Regions from separate parts of the Vogesella oryzagri genome, predicted to be linked through region 2. Evidence: riboswitches for the same ligand, from Rfam matches in the RefSeq annotation. Region 2 holds a riboswitch; each other region holds the start of a gene.
The links. A riboswitch is a leader RNA that binds a small molecule or an ion and turns the genes downstream of it on or off. The one in region 2 is predicted to bind glycine.

Region 1 (5,669 bases), on a different contig from region 2:
CAGGATGCCTTCGTGCGCACAGCCGCGCTGCACGCAAGCCTGCATCACGTGCCAGATGCCCAGCAGGCCGGCGCGCACTTCTTCCTCGCTGCGCCAGGCTAGCTCGTTCTCCAGCATGATCTGGCTGATCGGCTTGCCATGCTCCTTGCACAGTGCCAACAGCTCGGCCGCGTTCTTGAACGGGTGGCGCAGCTCGGTGGCGCCCGGTGGTACGAAGCCGGCGTCCACCGCCGCTTCGTCCACCACGAAACCACCGCCCACCGAGTAATACGCCCGCTTGACGATGACTTCGCCGCGGTCGTCGCGCGCCTCGAAGGTCATGCCGTTGGGGTGGTAGGGCAGCGATTTGCGCTTGTGCAGCACCAGGTGTTCACCTTCCGCGAATAGCACCTCGTGGCTGCCCAGCAGTCGCAGCCGCTTGCTGTCACGAATCGCCGCCACCATCGCCGGCACGGCGTCGGTGTCGACTTCGTCCGGCAGTTCGCCCTGCAGCCCCAGCAGTACCGCGATGTCGGAGCCATGGCCCTTGCCGGTGGCGCCCAGCGAGCCGAACAGCTCGCAACGCACGCTGGCTACGGCGGCCAGCTGGCCGTCCTTCTCCAGGCGGGCGACGAACTGTCGCGCGGCGCGCATCGGGCCGACGGTGTGGGAGCTGGATGGGCCGATGCCGATCTTGAACAGATCAAACACGCTGATGGCCATGATCAGCTCTCGCTGACTGCGCGGTATACCGGATACGCGGCGCACAGCTCCGCTACCTGGCGTTTCACGCGTGCGCTCACTTCCGGGTTCTCGATGTCGTCGAGGATGTCGCACACCCAGTGCGCCACCTGGCGGGCTTCGGTTTCCTTGAAGCCACGGCTGGTGATGGCCGGAGTGCCGATGCGGATGCCGCTGGTCACGAACGGGCTTTGCGGATCGTTCGGCACCGCGTTCTTGTTCACGGTGATGTGGGCGGCGCCCAGCGCGGCATCGGCGGCCTTGCCGGTGAGGCCCTTGTCGATCAGGTTCAGCAGGAACAGGTGGTCATCGGTCTTGCCGGACACGATGCTGTAGCCGCGGGTCTGGAACACATGCACCATGGCGCGGGCATTGGCCAGCACTTGCTTCTGGTAGTCAACGAACTCCGGCTGCAGCGCTTCCTGGAACGCCACCGCCTTGGCGGCGATCACGTGCATCAGCGGGCCACCCTGGATGCCGGGGAATACCACCGAGTTCAGTTTCTTTTCCAGTTCCGGGTTGCTGGCCGCCAGGATCAGGCCGCCGCGCGGGCCGCGCAGGGTCTTGTGGGTGGTGGTGGTCACCACGTGGGCGTGCGGAATCGGGTTCGGGTACAGGCCGGCGGCCACCAGGCCGGCAACGTGGGCCATGTCCACGAACAGGTAGGCGCCGATGCTGTCGGCGATCTCGCGCATGCGCTTCCAGTCCACCACCAGCGAGTAGGCGGAGAAACCTGCCACGATCATCTTCGGCTGGTATTCATTGGCCATGCGCTGCACTTCGTCGTAGTCGATCTCGCCGGTTTCCGGGTTCAGACCGTACTGCACCGCGTGGTAGATCTTGCCGGAGAAGTTGACCTTGGCGCCGTGGGTGAGGTGGCCGCCGTGCGCCAGGCTCATGCCCAGCACGGTGTCGTGCGGTTCCAGCAGTGCCATGTACACGGCGGCATTGGCCTGGCTGCCGGAGTGTGGTTGCACGTTGGCGTAATCGGCGCCGAACAGCTGCTTGGCGCGGTCGATGGCCAGCTGCTCGACGACGTCCACGTGTTCGCAGCCGCCGTAGTAGCGCTTGCCGGGGTAGCCCTCGGCGTACTTGTTGGTGAGCTGGCTGCCCTGTGCCTGCATTACGCGCGGGCTGGTGTAGTTCTCGGAGGCAATCAGCTCGATGTGGTCCTGCTGGCGCTGGTCTTCGGCCTGCATGGCGGCCCACAGGGCGTCGTCGAAACCGGCAATCTGCATATCCTGGGTAAACATGGCGCTCTCCAAACGGGTGGGCTGCGGCCAACGTTGGCCGCAAGCCCGATAAACGGGGTGGGTGGTCGCTGGCGACCGTGCTTGCCCCCTCTGTCCGTTTGCCTGAGAGATTGGGCGCATCGGGTTGACGATGCGCCGTGCTGCCTTCGGCGAGATGCGCGGGCGGCGCATCTGCTCTCCAGAGAGCCTGGGCAGGACAGTTCTTTTGCCTGAGAGTTTTCGGGGCGATTCCCCTTCGGCGCCGCCGCTGGGGGCTACCCGGGCGATCTCTCCTGTCTGCCTGACATGGCTGTCAGTCAATCTAGAGAGCGCCTTGACGGGCGTCAATGCGTGCCGTCGGCGGCTTTTTCGCCATCCGGCGGCGGGTCTTGGCTGGCGGCGCGGGCAGGGCGGGAAAGTGCCGGAATTGCGTCGGTCATGGCATGAAAGCGGTCGGCTATGGCAATGCTTTGGCGCCGCTCGCCAGCATGGTGTGGCAATTATAATATTTTGATTTTTATGGGAAATGCGGCTTTTTTGCGACAGTCTGCCTGTGTTGCGGGCGACTATCGCTTGCGGTGATGTGGCGGAGATGAACTTTCGTTATCGATTGTAATCGATTCGTAAAAATACATTTATATGATCAGTATCGAACATTTGTGTCGCAATCTTGATGTTGCATTGCACAAGATGGCGCTACAATTGCGGTGTAGTTTGATGACTGAAAAACATATTGGACGCTGAAATGAAATACATTATCTCTAGCCTGCTGGCACTGCTGCGTAACAAGAACATTCAACTGGAAGCCGGCCTGCGCGTGAATTACGCCCCGCATGGCTATGTGAAAAAGTTCGACGGCACCGTGGTTGCCTACGACAAGGCGCGTGGCGTACTGGTGGCCTGGCCGCGTGGCGGTAGCGACTGGTTGTCGAAGGAAGATCTGGCAGTCATCTGCTGAAATATTCGGATATGAAAAACGGCTCGCAACTGGCGGGCCATTTTTATTTGCACTGCCGGCTGCGCAAATAAAAAACGCGCACCGGAGTGCGCGTGACAGGTGTGGAGTCGGGTCAACGAATGGCTTCGGCCCTGGGCGGATACCACAGCAGGGCCGCCTGCGGGTCACGGGCGGCGGCTTCGGCCAGCTTGGCCGGCTGCCGGCCGGCGACAAAGTAGGGTGCCTGCGAGCGCGGCAGTGGCGCACGGCCGCGGATGCGGTCGGCGATCTTCTCCGCCATCATGATGGTGGGCGCGTTGAGGTTGCCGGTGGTGACCTGCGGCATGATCGAGGCATCCACCACGCGCAGCCCGCTCAGGCCGTGCACGCGGCCTTCGTTGTCCACTACCGCCATCGGATCGCTGGCGTCGCCCATCTTGCAGGTGCAGGACGGGTGCAGCGCGGTTTCGGCGTGTTCGCGCACGAAGGCGTCGATCTCGGCATCGCTCTTGATCATCATGCCCGGCTTGATTTCCTTGCCGCGGAACTCGTCCATCGCCTGCTGCGCGATGATCTCGCGGGTGATGCGCACCCCGGCGCGGAACTCGCGCCAGTCGGTGTCGTGCGCCATGTAGTTGAAGCGCAGGATCGGATGGTCGCGCGGGTCGCAGCTTTTCAGCTTCACGCTGCCGGTACTGGGCGAACGCATGGAGCCGACATGGCACTGGAAGCCGTGCGCCTTCACCGGGTTGCTGCCGTCGTAGTTCATCGCCAGCGGAATGAAGTGGTACTGCAGATTGGGCCAGGCGAAGCTTTCGTCGCTGCGGATGAAGCCGCCGGCCTCGAAGTGGTTGCTGGCGCCGATGCCGGTGCCGCGCAGATACCATTCGATGCCGATCGGCGGCTTGTTCCACCACTGCAGCGCCGGGTACAGCGACACCGGTTTGAGGCACTCGTACTGCAGGTACATTTCCAGGTGGTCCTGCAGGTTTTCGCCCACGCCCGGCAGGTGCGCCACGCTGTTGATGCCCATGGCGCGCAGCTCGTCGGCGTTGCCGACGCCAGAGCGCTGCAGCAGCTGCGGCGAGGCGATGGCGCCGTTGCTGACGATCACTTCGCGGCTGGCGAACGCCTCGTGCCAGCTGTCGCCCTGCAGATAGCTGACGCCGATGGCGCGCTTGCCGTCGAACAGGATGCGGTCGGCCAGCGCGCGGGTTTTCACCTGCAAGGTTGGCCGCTGCCGCGCGGTGTCCAGGTAGGCCAGCGAGGTGCTGCAGCGGCGGCCGTCAGCGGTGGTGGTGCGGTCCATCGGACCGAAGCCTTCCTGGCGGTAGCCGTTCAGGTCGTCGGTACGCGGGTGGCCGGCCTGCTCGCCGGCGGCGACGAAGGCGGCAAACAGCGGCGAGATGTCGGCCTTGGGGGTGGTGACGTGCAGCGGCCCGTTGTTGCCGTGATAGTCGTTGCCACCCTTGTCATAGGTTTCCGCCTTGCGAAAGTAGGGCAGACAGTCGCGGTAGCTCCAGTCCTCCAGCCCCTTGTTCGCGGCCCAGCCGTCGTAATCCATGGCGTTGCCGCGGATGTAGACCATGCCGTTGATCAGCGATGAGCCGCCCAACCCTTTGCCGCGGCCCTGGGTCATGATGCGGTTGCCCATGTGCGGTTCGGGCTGGGTGGTGTAGGCCCAGTTGTAGGTCTTGCCCTGCAGCGGGTAGGCCAGCGCGGATGGCATCTGCGTGCGCCAGTCCAGGCGCCAGTCCGGGCCGCCGGCTTCCAGCAGCAGCACGCTCACGCCCGGGTCTTCGGTCAGCCGCGCAGCCAGTACGCAGCCGGCCGAACCGGCGCCGACGATGATGTAGTCGAATTCCTGTTTCATGACCGTTCTCTTGCGGCCTCGGGCCGCGTTCAGGGTGGGCGCTTCGCTAGGTCAGCGCGGGCGTGGCAGACAAAACCGCGCTGCGTACCCGAGCCTGGGGACGCAACGCGGTGAGCGTGGTGTTGTCTGTGCTGTCTTATTCGTACGGGCAGGCGACGCCCGACAGCTCCACGTACACGCTCTTCAGCTGGGTGTAGTAGTCCAGTGTGACCAGGCTGTTCTCGTGGCCGATGCCGGATTCCTTCAGCCCGCCGAACGGCATTTCGATCGGCGTGATGTTGTAATTGTTGATCCAGCACACGCCGGCCTGCAGCTTCTCGGCCATGCGGTGGCCACGGGTCAGGTCGCGGGTGAATACCCCGGCGGCCAGGCCCAGGCGGGTGTTGTTGGCTCGCGCCAGCACTTCGGCCTCGTCCTTGAATTTCAGTACCGACATCACCGGGCCGAAGATTTCTTCGCGCACGATGCTCATGTCGTCGTGACAGCCGGCAAAGATGGTGGGGGCGATGAAGTGGCCGCCCTCGCAGCCCGGCACTTCCACGCGCTGGCCACCGGCCAGCAGGCTGGCGCCTTCGGCAATGCCCAGCTCGACGTAGCGCAGCACGTTGGCCGCATGGTCGCCGGAGATCTGCGCGCCGACCTGGGTGTCCGGCTGCATCGGGTCGCCGATCTTCAGCTTGCGGGTGCGGGTCACCAGTTTTTCCAGGAAGGCATCATGGATGGACTCGTGCACGAATACGCGGGTGCCGTTGGTGCAGATTTCGCCCTGGGTGTAGAAGTTGGCCAGCATGGCGGCGGATACTGCCTGGTCCAGGTCGGCGTCATCGAAAATGATCAGCGGCGACTTGCCGCCCAGTTCCATGGTGACGCGCTTCAGCGTCTTGGCGGCATCGGCCATGATGGCCTT
Region 2 (5,669 bases):
CGTGACCGCTGGCCACTTCCTGCATCGCCTTGTGCAGGCTACCCAGGCCGGACAGCATGCGGGTTACCCCCACGTAGGCAAAGACACTGGCCAGCAGCATGCCGGCCACCGCCAGCCCCACCATCACCAGCATCAGTTGGCGCGCCGGCGCCATGGCGGCCGCGTGCGGCACCATCACCCCCAGCAGCCAGCTGGTTTTCGGCACCGGGAACAGCGCCACCATCTGCTTGCTGCCATCGATATCGGCAAACTGGATCTGACCGTCCTTGTTCAGCGCGCCCAGGTCGAAGCCCGGTACCACGTCGCTGATCTTCTTCAGGCCGGAATCTTTCTGTGGGTGGGCAATCACGTCCCCTTCGGCAGTGATCAGGAAGGCATAACCATCGCCCGGCAGCTTGGCGGACACCACTTCCTCCACCACGCGCGCCAGCGTCACGTCACCACCGGCCACGGCCACCAGCTGGCCGCCATCCTTGCGCGCCTGGGCAAAGGTGATGATCGGGCGCTTGGTGGCAGCATCGATGTACGGCGGCGAGGCGATCGGGCCGTTGGCATCCTTGGCGGCCAGGAACCACGGACGACCGGTCGGATCGTAGCCCGGCGGTACCGGGGTGCCGCCGGAGAACTGGGTCATGGTTTTGTCCGGCTGGCCGACGTACATATCGTCGAACTTGCCGGCATTCTGCGCCTGATCGAGGATGGGCTTGAGTTCACCGGTGCCAAAGCGCGGCAACACGGCCGCCACAATGTTCTGACGCACCTGCACCCATTCGGAGACAAAGCTCACCTTATTGTCGGCCGCCATCTTGATCTGGCCTTCAATCTGGCTTTCCAGCGTGTCACTCATTTTCCAGTAGGCCACACCACAGAAGACGACGGCGAGTGCTGCTATCACCAGCAGCACAAATGCCATCAATTTTGTGCGCAAAGACATGATTGGTTTTTCCCCTGTTTATTGATTTGTGCGATGGTGGATGGTACTACCGAGGACATGGCCCCGTTCCTGTTATAGCCAGAAAACAATTTCATGCACTTTCGGCAATAAAGTCGGCATTACCATGACATTGAATTGATTTAAAACAAATTCACAATTTCGACATGTTAGGTTTAAACAGCGGAAAATTCCAGTCGTACAGACGACAATATTCAATCTGCACGTTTACCCAGCGCCACCTGCAAAGCGGCCAGCGCATGCCTTACCTTGGCCGGCTGCGCATCGCGCCGTGGCGTCACCAGATAGATGGGTAATGCGGGTGCCCGCCACTCCGGCAACAGCTGCTGCAGCAGCCCGGCAGCCAGTTCGCGGCGGATTTCCGGCTCCGGCTGCAGCGCAATGCCCATGCCGGCCAGCGCGAATGCCCGCGCCGACAGCATGCTGTTGCTGGCAATGCGCGCCGGCAGCGTCAACCGCTGCACCTCTTCGCCACGCGTCAATTGCAGCGGGAATTGCGCGCCGCCGCGCGGGTTGACGCCGATCATGGCGTGCCGAGCCAACTCGGCCGGCTGCTGCGGCTCGCCCGCCGCCGCCAGGTACGCCGGAGCCGCACACAACAGCAGTGGCCAGTCGCACAGATAGCGCGCCACCTGGGTGGAGTCCGGCAGGTTGCCGGCCCGCAACGCCAGATCGATGCGCAAGTCGGTCAGATCCACCAGCTCATCGTGAAAAAACAGTTGCAGGCTCAGCCCGGGGTTAGCCGCCAGCAGCGGCGCCAGCGCCTCGCCCAGCACACCGCCGGCAAAACCGCTGGGCGCGGAAATGCGCAACTCACCGCTGGGTGCTTCGCGCATGGCCGCCAGCTGGCTTTCCGCCTGGCGCGCGGCGGCCAACATCTGCGCACAGCCCTGGTAGAACAGACTGCCGGCCTCGGTCAGGCTGAGCTTGCGGGTGGTACGGTGCAGTAGCACCACGCCATGCAGTTGCTCCAGCCGGCGCACGTGCTGACTCACCGCCGATGGCGTCATGCCCAGCGTTGCCGCCGCACTGTTCATCGACCCCTTCTCAATCACCGTGGCAAACACCGCCATGCTGCGCAATTCATCCATTTATGTAGCACCACTTCACAATGAATGAAAAATAGCATGGATTATCAAGTCCACTGCCGTTTACTACCATGGACTCATGTTTCACCCCTCGTGAAGGAGTCCACATGAAGATTGCCCTTATCGGCGCCAGCGGCTTTGTCGGCAGCGCCATCCAGCAGGAAGCCCTGGCCCGCGGCCACCAGCTCAGCGCCATTGTCAGCCGCCCCGAACGCGTAACCGCAGCGGCCAACCTGACAGTAGTGGCGGCCAATGCCTACGACGCCGACAGCATCGCCAGCGCGGTGCGCGGCCACGACGTGGTGATCAGCGCCTTCAATCCGGGCTGGGACAAGGCCGACATCCGCCAGCTGTTCCTGCAGGGCCATGCCGCCATCGTCGCCGGGGTCAAGGCCGCCGGCGTGGCGCGCTTCATCGAGGTAGGCGGCGCCGGCAGCCTGTACGTGGCGCCCGGCGTGCAGCTGATCGACACCCCGCACTTCCCTGCCGAATACAAGGAAGGCGCCGAAGGCGCACGCCAGGCGCTGCAGCAGTTGCAGGGCGAACAGCAGCTGGACTGGGCGTTCGTGTCGCCGCCGGCCCTGCTGGCACCGGGCGCGCGCAGCGGCCACTACCGCCTGGGCGGCGACGAGCTGCTGATGGCCGGCGACGCCCCGGCCGGCATCAGCGTAGCCGACCTGGCGGTGGCCATTCTGGATGAAGCGGAAACCCCGCAACATCATCGCCGCCGCTTCACCGCCGCCAGCGCCTGACGCAACGCAGCATCAGCAGCTCCCCGCAGGCACGCCACGTGCCCGGTGGGGTGTTTTTACATCTGCCACGCCGCTGCATGCTGCAGCTGCACATAGAATACTGTCCGACATGCGTTGACAGCCTCGGCCACCTTCTCTAGATTGCGCCAAGCCACGCGGCCGATTGCAAGGTTGGCCGCCACCAGCGCAGGAGAGACTGCCCGGACAAGCGTCCAGCGGCAGCGCCGAAGGGGAATCGCCCCAGAAACTCTCAGGCAAAAGAACTGCGCTGGTCAGGCACTCTGGAGAGTAGGCCCGCCACACGGCGCGGCCTCGCCGAAGGCAGCATGGCCAGTGCACACTGCGCCGCAATCTCTCAGGCAAAGGGACAGAGGGGGCATCGTCCGGTGATACCGGGCGGACGCCCATCCATCCATCTGTCTGCCGCATCCAGCAGACCGTCCGCCCGTCACCGCCCGTTTTATTCAAGGCGCGGTGCGGCCAACCTTTTGCCGCCTGCGCCGGCGACCAGGAGATACGCGATGTTTACCCAGGATATGCAGATTGCCGGTTTCGACGACGCCCTGTGGGCCGCCATGCAGGCCGAAGACCAGCGCCAGCAGGACCACATCGAGCTGATTGCCTCCGAGAACTACACCAGCCCGCGCGTAATGCAGGCACAGGGCAGCCAGCTCACCAACAAGTACGCCGAGGGCTACCCCGGCAAGCGCTACTACGGCGGCTGCGAACACGTGGACGTAGTCGAGCAGCTGGCCATCGACCGCGCCAAGCAGCTGTTCGGCGCCGACTACGCCAACGTGCAGCCGCACTCCGGCAGCCAGGCCAATGCCGCCGTGTACATGGCACTGCTGGAACCGCACGACACCGTGCTGGGCATGAGCCTGGCCCACGGCGGCCACCTCACCCACGGCGCCAAGGTCAACTTCTCCGGCAAGATCTACCATGCGGTGCAGTACGGCCTGAACCCGGAAACCGGCGAGATCGACTACGACGAAGTACAGCGCATGGCCAATGAGTACCAGCCGAAGATGCTGGTGGCCGGCTTCTCCGCCTACTCGCTGGTGGTGGACTGGGCGCGCATGCGCCAGATCGCCGACAGCGTTGGCGCCTACCTGTTCGTGGACATGGCCCACGTTGCCGGCCTGGTGGCTGCCGGCCTGTACCCGAACCCGATTCCGCACGCCCACGTGGTGACCACCACCACCCACAAGACCCTGCGCGGCCCGCGCGGCGGCCTGATCCTGGCGGCCAGCAACCCGGAACTGGAGAAGAAACTGAACTCGGTGGTATTCCCCGGCATCCAGGGTGGCCCGCTGATGCACGTGATTGCCGCCAAGGCGGTGGCATTCCAGGAAGCGCTGCAGCCGGAATTCGTCGATTACCAGCAGCAGGTGCTGGCCAACGCCCGCGCCATGGTGCATGTATTCCAGACCCGCGGTTACAGCATCGTGTCCGGCAAGACCGACGACCACCTGTTCCTGCTGAGCCTGATCGACAAGGGCCTCACCGGCAAGGCTGCCGATGCCGCACTGGGTGCCGCGCACATCACCGTCAACAAGAACGCGGTGCCGAACGATCCGCAAAGCCCGTTCGTCACCAGCGGTATCCGCATCGGCACCCCGGCCATCACCAGCCGCGGCTTCAAGGAAACCGAAGCCCGTCAGGTGGCGCACTGGGTGTGTGACATTCTCGATGACATCGAGAACCCGGAAGTGAGCGCACGCGTGAAACGCCAGGTTGCGGAGCTGTGCGCCGCGTATCCGGTCTATCGTTAAAATAGTAGTGGCGCTGCGGTCAACCCTGGCCGCGGCGCGTTGTCCAATAGCACGGGGCCACCCCCTGTAAACCGGGTGCCGCCAACCCACGGCGGCACCGCAACCAGACAAGAGAAGCAGCATGGCAATCAGTGTTTTCGACCTGTTCAAGATCGGCATCGGCCCGTCCAGCTCCCACACCGTCGGCCCGATGCGCGCCGCGCGGCAGTTTGTCGCCCGCCTGGAAAAAGACGGCCTGCTGGCCGCCACCACGCGCGTGAAATCGGAAATGTTCGGTTCGCTGGGTGCTACCGGCAAGGGCCACGGCACCGATACCGCGGTGCTGCTGGGCCTGGCCGGCGAGCAACCCGACCTGGTGGACACCGATGCCGTGCCACAGATACTGGCCACCATCCGCGCCGACAAGGCGATCTCCCTGCTCGGCCAGCAGCGCATTGCCTTCAACGAAGCGGAAGACCTGCTGCTGTACAAGCGCAAGGCCCTGCCCTACCACCCCAACGGCATGATCTTCGAAGCCTTCGACACCGCCGGCAACAGCCTGTCCAAGCGCGCCTACTACTCGGTGGGCGGCGGCTTCGTGGTGGATGAGGCGGCGATCGATGCCGGCTTCGTGCCGCCGGGCGTGACCGAACTGAAGCACCCGTTCAAGACCGGTGCCGAGCTGCTGGCGCTGTGCCAGCGTCACGGCAAGAGCATCAGCCAGATCATGCTGGAGAACGAGCTGGCCTGGCGCAGCGAGGAGGAAGTGCGCGCCGGCCTGCTGCAGATCTGGCAGGTGATGCAAGGCTGCGTGCAGCGCGGCTGCGCCCACGAAGGTATCCTGCCTGGCGGCATGAAGGTGAAGCGCCGTGCCGCCGACCTGTACCGCAAGCTCACCAATGCGCCGGAAGCCGCGCTGCGTGACCCGCTGACGGTGATGGACTGGGTAAACCTGTACGCATTGGCGGTGAACGAGGAAAACGCCGGCGGCGGCCGTGTGGTCACCGCGCCGACCAACGGCGCAGCCGGCATCATCCCGGCGGTGCTGCACTACTATGCGCGCTTCGTGCCGAACGCCAGCGAGGACGGCGTGGTGCGCTTCCTGCTCACCGCCGGCGCCATC
Region 3 (5,669 bases), on a different contig from region 2:
CCGACGACGGTCTGCTGCTGGTGACGGTACTGGGCTCCTGCGTGTCGGCCTGTCTGCGCGACCGGGTTACCGGTATCGCCGGCATGAACCACTTCATGCTGCCGGATCAGGGCAGCAGCAGCAGCGACCGGCTGATGCCGGCCCGCTTCGGCACCCATGCCATGGAGCTGCTGATCAACGACATGCTCAAGCTGGGCGCCAACCGCCGCACGCTGGAAGCCAAGGTATTCGGCGGTGGCAGCGTACTGGATGGCATGACCAAGGTGAATATCGGTCAGCGCAATGCCAGTTTCGTGCATGCCTTCCTGGCACAGGAACATATCCCCATCGTGGCGGAAGATTTGGGGGCGGATATTGCGCGCAAGGTGTATTTCTTTACTGATAGCGGCAAGGTGCTGATCAAGAAAATCCGCCCGCAGCAGACCCTGGTGCAGGAAGAGGACAGCTACCGCCGCCGTATCGACCGCGATACGGAAAGCAAGGGCAGCGGCGATATCGACCTGTTTATCTGAGCCGCCGCGTCAGCGTTCCAGCAGATCCCGCTTGTCGCTGACGCCGGCCCAGTGCTCGTGGTCGGACAGCGGCTCTTTCTGGCTGACGATCACTGGCCAGGTTTTCGACAGCTCGGCGTTCAGCGCCAGCATCACCAACTGGCCCGGCGGCAGTTCCTCTTCGGTGGTGATGGCGTCGATCGGGCATTCCGGCACGCACAGCGTGCAGTCGATGCATTCGTCCGGGTCGATCACCAGGCAATTGGGGCCTTCATGAAAGCAGTCCACCGGACACACTTCCACGCAGTCGGTGTATTTGCATTTGATGCAGGCTTCAGTTACAACGTGCGTCATTTCCCGCCCTCCGTCAGTCGCCGGCCGCCCCGTGCCAACGGGGGCCTGTCTGTGATTATTGTCTGCCCGTCCTCGTATGTCTGCCCTGAATCCTGATTATCGTGGTCGTTTCGCCCCCAGCCCCACCGGCTTGCTGCATGCCGGTTCGCTAACCACGGCGGTCGGCAGCTATCTCGAAGCCCGCTGCCGTGGTGGCCAGTGGTTGCTGCGCATGGAAGATCTGGACCCGCCGCGTGAAATGCCGGGCGCTGCGGCCAACATTCTGCGCACGCTGGAAGCGTTCGGCTTCGAATGGGACGGCGAGGTGGTGTACCAGAGCCAGCGCCACCCGTTGTATCGCGCGGCACTGGACCAGCTCATTACCCAAGGCGATGCCTACGGTTGCGCCTGCACGCGCAAGGAAATCAGCGAGCACGGTCGGCGCGGCGTCGATGGCATGGTCTACCCCGGCACCTGCCGCCATGGCGTGGCAACGGGTCGCTCACCGCGCGCCTGGCGGCTGGCAGTGCCGGAGACCGAGCTGAGCTTCGACGACCGGCTGCAGGGGCATTACGTGCAGCAGCTACAGCGCGACATCGGCGACTTTGTGCTGCTGCGCGCCGACGGCTTCTGGGCCTACCAGCTGGCGGTGGTGGTGGACGACATCGCGCAGGGCATCAATGACATCGTGCGCGGCGCTGATCTGCTGGTGTCCACGCCGCGCCAGCTATGGTTGCGCCAGTGTCTGGCGGGGCCGGCGGTGACGCACTGCCACCTGCCGCTGATGGTCAATGCCGCCGGCGAGAAGTTGTCCAAGCAGACGCTGGCACCCGCCATTTCACCGCAGGCGGCGGCAGGGGAGTTGCGGCTGGCGTTGCAACGGCTCGGGCATCTGCCACCGGCGGAGCGGCAGTCGCTGCCAGAGCTGTGGCAGTGGGCACTCGCCAACTGGTCGCTGGCCCGCGTGCCGGCTGGCCCGGTGACTATCGCTTGAGTTAAGGCGCGGCTGGTTATCGCGCCAGTGCTGTCAGGCGGGCTAAGGGGTTGGCCGCAAAGCGAAATATCATGATTGCCAGCTGTGCACTTGCCGCAAGTGCCTGAAAAATGGACAAAACCCGACTTGCCAAGCTGGCGGCGGACAACGATAATCCGGGCATTCCGCAGGAGAGTGTAGCCGCTGCTAGCGCAGTAGGCTGCCGCCGAAGGCGCAAGTGCACCCGCAATCGCTCAGGCAAAAGGACTGCAAGAATCGGATCGCAAGGTCCGTAGAATCTGGAGAGCGGCGCAATACGCGCCCACCGAAGGGGCTAACGGCGCAATGCCGGAAAATCTCAGGTGCAGGGACAGAGGGGTGTGAGCTAGCGGAAAAACTCACTCCGAGGACTTGCCCATGACGGCCCCGAAACGTACCCCCCTGTTTGATGCGCACATCGCCGCCAATGCAAAGATGGTCGACTTTGCCGGCTGGGAAATGCCCATCCATTACGGCTCGCAGCTGAAAGAACATGAAATCGTGCGTAGTGACGCCGGCATGTTCGATGTTTCCCACATGACCGTGGTGGACATCAGCGGCAGCGATGCCAAAGCCTGGCTGCAAAAGTTGATTGCCAACGACGTGTCCAAGCTGGGCTTCGAAGGCAAGGCACTGTACTCCGGCATGCTCAACGAGCAAGGCGGCGTGGTGGACGATCTGATCGTGTACCTGGCCGCCAACGGCTACCGCATGGTGATCAACGCCGGCACCACCGACAAGGATCTGGCGTGGATGGACAAGCAGTCCGCCGGCTTCGACGTGCAGCTGCAGGTACGCCGCGATCTGGCCATGCTGGCAGTGCAAGGCCCGCAGGCTATTGCCAAAGTCTGTGCCGTGAAGCCGGACTGGGCCGCTTCCATCCAGGGCCTGAAAGTATTCCAGGGTCTGCCGTTCGGCGACTGGTTTGTGGCCCGCACCGGTTACACCGGTGAAGACGGCCTGGAAATCATGATCCCGGCCGCCGAAGCCATCCCTTTCTTCCAGCAGCTGCAGGCAGCCGGCGTAGCGCCGATCGGCCTGGGCGCGCGCGACACCCTGCGTCTGGAAGCCGGCATGAACCTGTACGGCCACGACATGGACGAAACCGTGTCGCCGCTGGAAGCTGGCATGGGCTGGACCATTGCCTGGAATCCGGAAGAGCGTGACTTCATCGGCCGCCAGGCACTGCAAGCGCAGAAAGCCGCCGGCGTGGCCATGAAGCAGGTCGGCCTGGTGCTGGAAGGCCGCGGCGTGCTGCGCGAAGGCCAGAAAGTAGTGGTCGATGGCCAGGAAGGCATCATCACCAGCGGCACCTTCTCCCCGACCCTGAAACACTCCATCGCCATCGCGCGTGTCCCGGCCACTACCGGCGCTACCGCCCAGGTGGACCTGCGTGGCACCCTGACCGAGGTGCGCGTGGTGAAAATGCCGTTCGTGCGCAACGGCAAGAAAGTTTTTGAATAAGCTGGTGTATAACGACGTGGCGAGAGCGTCACCCCGGTAATACCCAATCAAGATCCAAACTATCTGCATCAGGAGAATCACATGAGCAACATCCCCGCCGAACTGAAATACGTTTCCAGCCACGAATGGCTGCGTCTGGAAGCTGACGGTACCGTTACCGTGGGCATCACCGAGCATGCACAAGAGCTGCTGGGTGACATCGTGTTCGTGGAACTGCCGACCGTAGGCAGCGCACTGGGTGATGGCGAGCAGGCTGGCGTGGTGGAGTCGGTAAAAGCCGCCTCCGACATCTACGCCCCGATCGCCGGTGAAGTGCTGGAAGTGAACGGCGAACTGGAAGCCACTCCAGACCTGGCCAACAGCGAGCCGTACGGCGCAGGCTGGTTCTTCAAGATCAAGCCGGCCAACGCCGCCGATCTGGACAAGCTGCTCGACGCCGCTGCCTACGCAGCCGAAATCGGCGCCTGATCGAATGGCCCTGCTGTCACAAGACAGCGGGGCTTTTTTGCTTTTAGCCACGAAAGCACACGGAAGGACATGGCCATGACCGCCGCTGCGGCCAACCTTGTCGCCTGTGTTTCCGTGTGTTTTCGTGGCAATGAAATACGGAACCGAAGACATGTCGCTCTCGCAACTCTTCAATCATCAAGAATTCATCGAACGCCACATTGGCCCGTGCGAGGCCGAGAAGGCCGAGATGCTGGCCTATGTCGGCGCCAGCTCCTTCGAGGACCTGGTGGCACAGACCGTGCCGGCCAATATCCGCTTCAACCGCAACCTGGATCTGCCGCCGGCGCAGCGTGAAGCCGACGCCCTGGCCGACCTGAAAGCGGTGGCCAGCAAGAACGTGGTGAACAAGTCCTTCATCGGCCTGGGTTACTACCCGGTGCTGACCCCGGGCGTGATCCTGCGCAACGTGCTGGAAAACCCGGGCTGGTACACCGCCTACACCCCGTACCAGGCGGAAATCGCCCAGGGCCGCCTGGAAGCGCTGCTGAACTTCCAGCAGATGGTGATCGACCTCACCGGTCTGGAAATCGCCAACGCCTCGCTGCTGGACGAAGCTACCGCCGCCGCCGAAGCGATGGCCATGGCACGCCGCGTGTCAAAGTCCAAATCCAACCAGTTCTTCGTCGACAGCCGCGTGCTGCCGCAGACCCTGGACGTGATGCAGACCCGCGCCGAATACTTCGACTTCGAACTGGTGCTGGGTCACCCGGAAGAAGCCGGCAATGGCGACTACTTCGGCGTGCTGTTCCAGTACCCGGGCGAATCCGGCGAGCTGCTGGACCTGACCCCGTACATCGCCGCGGCCAAGGCCAAGGGCGCACTGGCGGTGGTTGCCGCCGACGTGATGGCACTGGTGGCACTGAAGTCGCCGGCCGAAATGGGCGCCGACGTGGCGGTGGGCAACACCCAGCGCTTTGGCGTGCCGATGGGCTTCGGTGGCCCGCACGCTGCCTTCTTCGCGTTCAAGGACGAGATGAAGCGCTCCGCCCCGGGCCGCATCATCGGCGTATCGGTGGATGCCAAGGGCAAGACCGCGCTGCGCATGGCGCTGCAGACCCGCGAACAGCACATCCGCCGCGAGAAGGCCAACTCCAACATCTGTACCAGTCAAGTTTTGTTGGCCAACATCGCCGGCATGTACGCCGTGTACCACGGTGCCGAGGGCGTGCAGCGCATCGCCGCACGCATCCACCGCATGGCCGCCATCTTCGCCCACGCGGTGAAGGCCGCCGGCGGCAAGCTGGTGTTCGACCGCTTCTACGACACCGTGCAGGTTGAGCTGGGCGCCAATGCGGCCAACGTTTACGCCGCAGCACTGGCTGCCGGCATTAACCTGCGCGATGCCGGCAACGGCGTGCTGGGCGTGGCCTTCCACGAAGCCGCCAGCGAAGCCGATCTCAAGCAGCTGATCGAGATCTTCACCGGCAAGGCCGCCGACATCGCCGCGCTGGACGCCGCCGCGGCCGACGCCATCCCGGCTGCACTGAAACGCGAATCCGCCATCCTGTCGCACCCGGTGTTCAACACCCACCACAGCGAACACGAGATGCTGCGCTATCTCAAGAAGCTGGAAAACCGCGACCTGGCGATGAACCACTCCATGATCAGCCTCGGCAGCTGCACCATGAAGCTGAACGCCACCAGCGAGATGATCCCGATCACCTGGCCGGAATTCGCCAACATGCACCCGTTCGCCCCGCGCGACCAGGCTGTTGGCTATCTGGAAATGATCGACGCGCTGCAGCAGCAGCTGCTGGCCATCACCGGTTTTGATGCCATCTCCATCCAGCCGAACTCCGGCGCACAGGGCGAATACGCCGGCCTGCTGGCCATCCGCCGCTACCACGCCAGCCGTGGCG

Region 1: linked by a shared signal. The riboswitch ahead of glyA (serine hydroxymethyltransferase) and the one ahead of glyA (serine hydroxymethyltransferase) in region 2 are both predicted to bind glycine.
Region 3: linked by a shared signal. The riboswitch ahead of gcvT (glycine cleavage system aminomethyltransferase GcvT) and the one ahead of glyA (serine hydroxymethyltransferase) in region 2 are both predicted to bind glycine.

Annotation. Positions count from the first base shown of each region.
Region 1 is NZ_JBEFLD010000004.1:451,175-456,843, reverse strand. Features, by position in the region: gene ABNW52_RS09925 (L-serine ammonia-lyase) at 1-702, opposite strand, end outside; gene glyA (serine hydroxymethyltransferase) at 705-1,973, opposite strand; glycine riboswitch at 2,060-2,159, opposite strand; glycine riboswitch at 2,161-2,258, opposite strand; gene ABNW52_RS09915 (hypothetical protein) at 2,698-2,910, shown strand; gene betA (choline dehydrogenase) at 3,023-4,762, opposite strand; gene betB (betaine-aldehyde dehydrogenase) at 4,899-5,669, opposite strand, start outside.
Region 2 is NZ_JBEFLD010000011.1:5,981-11,649, reverse strand. Features, by position in the region: gene ABNW52_RS17655 (methyl-accepting chemotaxis protein) at 1-934, opposite strand, end outside; gene ABNW52_RS17650 (LysR family transcriptional regulator) at 1,147-2,043, opposite strand; gene ABNW52_RS17645 (NAD(P)-dependent oxidoreductase) at 2,148-2,792, shown strand; glycine riboswitch at 2,970-3,068, shown strand; glycine riboswitch at 3,070-3,167, shown strand; gene glyA (serine hydroxymethyltransferase) at 3,314-4,567, shown strand; gene ABNW52_RS17635 (L-serine ammonia-lyase) at 4,689-5,669, shown strand, end outside.
Region 3 is NZ_JBEFLD010000007.1:123,321-128,989, forward strand. Features, by position in the region: gene cheD (chemoreceptor glutamine deamidase CheD) at 1-512, shown strand, start outside; gene fdxA (ferredoxin FdxA) at 522-845, opposite strand; gene gluQRS (tRNA glutamyl-Q(34) synthetase GluQRS) at 922-1,818, shown strand; glycine riboswitch at 1,976-2,077, shown strand; glycine riboswitch at 2,087-2,181, shown strand; gene gcvT (glycine cleavage system aminomethyltransferase GcvT) at 2,215-3,300, shown strand; gene gcvH (glycine cleavage system protein GcvH) at 3,382-3,768, shown strand; gene gcvP (aminomethyl-transferring glycine dehydrogenase) at 3,920-5,669, shown strand, end outside.